2 regions of the Robertmurraya sp. FSL W8-0741 genome follow, and region 2 is predicted to be linked to the other one. Evidence: a T-box and tRNA genes for the amino acid it is inferred to sense, from the RefSeq annotation. Region 2 holds a T-box; the other holds one or more tRNA genes.
The links. A T-box is a leader RNA that pairs with one kind of tRNA and senses whether it is charged. The one in region 2 lies ahead of alaS (alanine--tRNA ligase), so its partner is inferred to be a tRNA-Ala.
Positions count from the first base shown of each region.

Region 1: it encodes a tRNA-Ala, which carries the amino acid that the T-box ahead of alaS (alanine--tRNA ligase) is inferred to sense. The anticodon was not compared.

Region 1 is NZ_JBBOQG010000001.1:1,510,841-1,514,271, reverse strand. It holds gene NST02_RS07270 (DMT family transporter) at 1-281, opposite strand, end outside; gene NST02_RS07265 (MgtC/SapB family protein) at 557-1,252, shown strand; tRNA gene NST02_RS07260 (tRNA-Ala) at 1,546-1,618, shown strand; gene NST02_RS07255 (hypothetical protein) at 1,956-2,231, shown strand; gene NST02_RS07250 (hypothetical protein) at 2,521-3,431, opposite strand, start outside.
Region 2 is NZ_JBBOQG010000001.1:1,895,575-1,899,005, reverse strand. It holds gene alaS (alanine--tRNA ligase) at 1-1,486, opposite strand, end outside; T-box leader at 1,654-1,867, opposite strand; gene NST02_RS09130 (AI-2E family transporter) at 2,084-3,154, opposite strand; gene NST02_RS09125 (hypothetical protein) at 3,260-3,431, opposite strand, start outside.

The DNA of each region.
Region 1 (3,431 bases), 380 kb from region 2:
GCTACAGACGTATAATTTAATGATTCAAACCAGAGAATGAAGTGAAATGCCAGAAATACTCCTGCAACCAAAGAAAATAGCCAATCTCTCTTCGTAATAAGACGCAGTTCACTGGCATACTTTATTAAAAACACAGGAAGCATAATGATTACTGAAAAAAACAAACGATAAAAAGCAATGACCTCGGAGGGAGCTTGTGATACTTTTACAAATATAGCCGATGTCGAAACTGCAATAACACCAACGGATAAAATAAAATATGGATTTACTTTTGGCCCCATCAAATAAACTCCTTAAAATGCGGCTTTGTTAGATGTCAGTATTGATTTTTGGCTCATCTTCTCCATGAATCCATAAAGCTTAACTTTAAAGGCATGTGAAACCGGAGTTTCAAACGAATTGAGCAACAATATTGTTAACAAAGCGTTAAATTTAAAAATGAACATCCACTGTAAGGTGCATATCATTTATTTTACAACCTTTAATAAGTCAATTACCATGAAAATAATAATTTCTTGAAATCAATCATATGGTTTTGAAAAAAGGTGGGGAAAAGATGCTTGGTTCTGATATGGAAATTCTCATGAAATTGGGAATATCAACTTTCCTTGGATTAATTATTGGACTGGAAAGGGAATTGAAAAGAAAACCCGTCGGTCTTAAAACGAGTTTAGTCATTTCAATCGTAAGCTGCCTTCTTACAATTGTATCGATTGAGTCTGCCTATATGGTACCACCGAGAGAGGATATAAACATTACAATGGATCCACTTCGATTGGCTGCACAGATCATTTCCGGGATTGGCTTCCTTGGAGCCGGTGTTATTTTACGAAGGGGAAATGACAGCATTTCAGGACTAACGACTGCTGCATTGATCTGGGGTGCGGCAGGAATTGGAATTGCCGTAGGGGCAGGCTTCTATATTGAGGCAACTGCAGGAGTGGCATTGTTAATCATTAGCGTTGAAATCGTTCCAATTATTATGGGCTGGATTGGCCCCCGTCAATTGCGGGAGAAAGAAATTAAACTTCAGCTTAATGTACAAGATAAAAATAAAATCGTCGAAATCATTAACCATTTAAAAGGGGAAAAAATTTCCCTCAAACATTTACGAATCAAAGATTTAAACGACAATGATCATCTTGTGCAATTAAGAATAACTGTCCATCATAAAAGATTAACAACAGATGTGTACCATACTGTTTCAAAAATTGACGGTGTACGGAGCGTTGAAATTGAAAGTATACATTAAAAGACTTCTGACTCTGTCCACAATTGCTTAATTTCTTTATTGCTTTACCTTGTCAGGGTCCTCATTCTCTTTATTGGTAACCCGCTCTTCCCAAAGCTCGGCCCCTTAAAAGCAAACATTATCCATCTGTCTACAGAGAACTGCTATCAAATATTTTTTAATCAAGCATTCAATTAAATGCTTTTCCCCTCATAAAAATCTATATTTTTAATGCTCACGTCCTTATCACAATTAAATTTCTCTTGATCTTTTGATTGATTTCCCTATATAATAATCGATGTAAAAGATCGTACGGGGGATTAGCTCAGCTGGGAGAGCGCAACGCTGGCAGCGTTGAGGTCAGGGGTTCGAGCCCCCTATTCTCCATCCCGAAAAGCCTTGTGTATCAAGGCTTTTTCTTTTTGCTTCATTTTATCAAGCATCACTATTTTAAGTATTGTTGACGAATTGTCGCCAAAATGGTTTTTATTAAATTTTCAGACTGTATTCCCTACTAAAGCATAAAATTATGAGCAATCCTTGTTTACAATCGGGTATGCAACTGGCAGCTTCACTATAAAATCAATCAAAACTTGTACATTCAAACATTAAAAAATACACCCTTTCCAAAATTGCGCTCACTTTATGGTTCAATCCTCTAATCATGGACAAACTATATCCGTAAGATTAACCTGATAATTATGTCCAATGGAGTGATAGCATGATGAATTTTCCAACTATACATACAAACTTTTGGGATGCAATAGTAGCAGTCCCTTCTGTAATGGTCTTAACACAGATCATTAAAGTTATTTTTAAAATCCCGAAACACTTTGTACCAACACTAGCACTGGTTATCGGTTTGGCAATCTCTACTTTTATTAGTCACCGTCATGATTTGCTTGCAGGACTTTTCATGGGATGGTTCTATGGCTATGCCGCAATAGGTTCATATGCAGCAACTAAAACCGCACTTATTTATTTCAGAAACCGAAAGTAGCCTGGCAGTTACAACCTTTACCGATGCAAAGGAAAAACAACATATGCAAAGATCGGCCCTAAAAAATCTATAAACAAATCCATGCAGGCGATGCTTGTTTTAGTACAATGGATTTAGTAATTAATCTACTCTCAGCTATGTTAAGTATTTTTTTAAATTAAAAATTGTTAATCAACGGTATTTTCTAAAACACATATCCATCGCTAGATGCTGCTTTGATTGAATAATGAAGAATTTCCGCATATAACGATCATTCAAAGCATTTATTTTCTCTAAATTATGCTCAGGCTTAGTCGTTTTCGGAATTAATTATAACGAAATCATATAAATGCATTTTTGTATTAAAAGTATTCAACTCAGGAAAATCTTTCAGTACTAGCTCCTCCTGTCTTTTTCCAGATAGGAGGTTGTATTCCGCAATTTTTGCTCGCCTATTTTCATGTTCAAGGGAGAAGACATGAAGAGTGCCATTTTGTTGGAACACTTCTACGCTTCCTTCAAAACTGGTCTCCACTAGAGAAAATGCTTTTTCACTGTTTCCTGTCTCAGTCGATATTCGATAAACATCTCCGAAGCCATCGATAAAGTAAAGATTATCTTGATAAAGGAATACACATCTTTTATAACTAAAAGGTATCTGCTTGTAAAAAGTTTGCTCATCATTGGCATACGTCGCCACTTTTGTAAACTGATACTTTTTTGACTGCAAATTAACCTTGACCATTTCGGTTAAAGCTCCAGTTTGCCGAATGAAATATAAATGATGCCCATCCGTCTGAAGTTGTCCAAATGTAGTGCTGTTCTCTTCCTTCTCAATTTCCAACATTGGCTTAACAATTGGCTTTTCTCCTAATATTACTTCTTTGAACTGATAGCTTTTTTCATCTTCTGATGATGACAGTGTATAAAGACTCCCTTGATGCAACACAGAGGCTTCAATAAAGAAAGGAATGATCCCTTTTTCGAAATGCCCATCCTTTTCCCAATAAATATCCGAACGGTAGCCTCCGTTTGTTTTATCGTAGCCAGAATTAAAAACAGCATAAAAACCAGCCGTTGATTCAAGGAATCCGATATGGTCTCCCGTATGCTGGTAATCATCTCTTTCAATCCTCTCAAACCCTTTCGAAATTTTATAAAAGCGACTCTTATCCGCTAATAGAATCTCATTCTCTTTCACACCAATGCTTCCCAACTCCA
Region 2 (3,431 bases):
CATCAAGAATAATCTGTACCTCTTCCCCTGCTTGTGCTGCTTGTACGAGCTGTCCATCTTTGACAATTGCCAAAACGGATGCATTCGTTTGTAGTTTATCGTAGCCAATAAACTTGCTGTCTACTTTAATATCACCTAACACGCCGCCTTGAATCTGCATCGAATCAACATCTTGTCTAGCAGCACGTGCACGTTCCCTTTGTGCTTCCATTTCAAGCTCAAAACCGTCATGGTCCACTTTCATGCCTTCTTCTTCTGCATACTCTTCCGTTAGTTCAACTGGAAAGCCATACGTATCATATAAGCGGAAAACATCTTTTCCTGAAATGGTTTCACTTCTATTCTCTTTTTCCTTTTTAATGATAGAAGCTAATATATTTAAACCTTCATGGAGCGTTTCATGGAAGCGTTCCTCTTCGTTTTTAATCACCTTTTGGATAAATTCTGTTTTGTCCTTAACCTCAGGATAGAAGTCTGCCATGATTTCGCCAACAACCGGTACTAATTCATACATAAATGGACGGTTAATATTAATTTGCTTCGCATAACGAACAGCACGGCGAAGAAGACGACGTAAGACATACCCCCGGCCTTCATTGGATGGAAGTGCTCCGTCTCCAACTGCAAACGCCACTGTACGGATATGATCAGCAATAACTTTAAAGGCAACATCTGTTTCTTCCTGCTGACGATATTTTGCACCCGAGATCTCTTCCGTTGCCCGAATAATCGGGATGAATAAATCAGTATCAAAATTAGTTGGCACATCCTGAACGACGGAGGCCATCCGCTCTAGTCCCATTCCTGTATCAATGTTTTTCTTTGGCAGCGGTGTATAGGTTCCATCTGGATTATGGTTAAACTCAGAGAACACAAGATTCCAAACCTCTAAATAACGATCATTCTCGCCACCAGGATATAATTCAGGGTCCTTTGGATCATTTCCGTATTTTTCACCACGATCGTAAAAAATCTCTGTATTTGGACCACTTGGTCCTTCCCCAATATCCCAAAAGTTCCCCTCTAAACGAATAATTCGTTCTTCAGGCACCCCAATCTTTTTATGCCATAATTCATAGGCCTCGTCATCCTCTGGATGAATTGTAACCGACAAGCGCTCCGGCTCAAAACCAATCCATTTCTCGTCCGTTAGAAATTCCCACGCCCATTCGATTGCTTCCTCTTTGAAATATTCACCAATGGAGAAATTTCCGAGCATTTCAAAGAAAGTATGGTGTCGAGCTGTTTTCCCAACATTTTCAATATCGTTCGTACGAATTGATTTCTGTGCATTCGTAATACGCGGATTATCCGGAATCACACGGCCATCGAAATATTTCTTTAATGTCGCAACCCCCGAGTTAATCCAAAGTAGTGATGGATCATCATGAGGTACAAGAGGTGCACTCGGTTCAACTGTATGACCTTTTTCCTTAAAAAAATCTAAGAACATGCGGCGGATTTCAGCACCAGTAAGGTTTTTCATTTATAATTCCTCCTATTTTATATTTTTACAAATCGCTCTGTTATATGTCGGTGTTGATTTTTGACTCATTTCATGTGAAACCAAAGTTTCACATGAAATGAGCCAAAAATCGTTTGATCAACTGTATTGTTTAACAAAGCTTAGAATAAAAAAAGCCCTCATTCCTAAACAGGGACGGGGACTATGCCCGCGGTACCACCCTGATTACGAATGAAAAGCCTCATTCATCTCTCAACACCTTTTAACGCAAGGTTACGGCAGAGATTAGTCTGCATTCTGGATTAGCTTTCTGTCACCCTTCATCTAGAATTTCTTTCAGCCAAGGAAATTCCTCTCTATATAGATGGACTGTAACATACTTCGTTCCTTCATCATGTTTTCCTATTGATTCCTATATCGCATTATAGCGAGTAAAATTTACATTTGTCAATGCTTTATCCTTTGTCTGCTTCATCTTGATTGTCACTTTTTCGCGAATAGCCATTTTTTCGTTTAAATAGGCAAAATTGACATTTCCTCTTCCGATGGATTTTAAAGCAAATCGTTTCGTACCCTATATCAGTTTATAGAAAAAACATTGTGGAGTACAACAATGTTCTATCCCTTTAGTCTTGCTTGGATAAAATGGTTTCTGGAATGCAAAAGGATAACTTTTAATATTGCGAGAATCGGCACACCGAGAATGAGCCCGATTATACCAGCAATTTCACCGCCGGCAAAAAGAGCAAGCATAATCAGCAATGGGTGCATATGAAGGCTTTTCCCAACAATAAGGGGTGATAATATATTCCCTTCTAAAAACTGTAATATGACAACGATGATCACCGAAGTAATGACCATTTTCATGGACATCGTTGCCGCAATAATCGTGATCGGCACAAGGGCAATAATCGGTCCAAAATAGGGAATAATGTTCGTAATCCCTACGATTACACCAAGCAACAGTGGATATTTCATGTCGACAAACCAAAATAAAAATGCTGCTATCGTTCCAATCGAAGCACCTACTAGAATTTGTCCACGAATATATCCTCCCAATGATTCATCAACATCTCTTAAAAACTGGACGCCCCTTTTCCTCCATTTTCTCGGCGTTAAATACCAGGTCGCTTTTTTGATTAAGTCGACATCCTTTAACATATAAAAAGTAATAAACGGAATGAGCGCAATCATAATCATTGAATTTAAAATTCCCACAAGATAATCTAATACTTTCGTTAGCATTCTGTCCACGGCCTGCTCAGCTGCGATAATGCCTTCATCAACACGCTCTTGGAACCCTTCAGGCCAGGCGGAAGTTTGCTCCTGTATTAAGATGACCCAGTTCCGATACTGGTTTGCAAATTCAGGCGCGCTTTCGACTAGATCTCGGAGTTGAAGGATGAAGGCTGGCAAACCTTTATAAATCGCAAAAGCAATCCCGCCAAAAAAAAGCAAATAGATAATTAAAATCGAAAGCCAGCGCGGAAAGTAATTTTCATGAAGTTTTTCTACAATTGGATGCAGTAAATAAGTAATAAACGCTGAAATGATGAACGGTGTAAAAATCACCGCAACCATATCAATAAAAGGAAGCCAAACAGGCTTTAGTTTAAAAAATATGTAGATAAGAACAAACAGTAATAATAAAAAAGCAAATCGATAAATCCACCTCAATCGGTTGTCCATTTCCCCCTACCTCCTTATCGTTAGTGTGGAAGCCTCAATGGAAAATATACGAAAGAGATAAAAAAATCCCCCCCTTTACATAAGGGAGGAACAAGACAGTATGAATTAAAGAATGTAGCGACGTACATCCTCGTCGAAAAGATCGTCAAGCGAACTTAAGGAGCCATCCTCTTCAACCTGGTGCGTACTGATTATGCCTTGGGACACAGTTAATTCGATAAAGCAGTTCCAGCAATAGTATTGATTGATTCCGATCTTACCAATATCTTTACTTTGA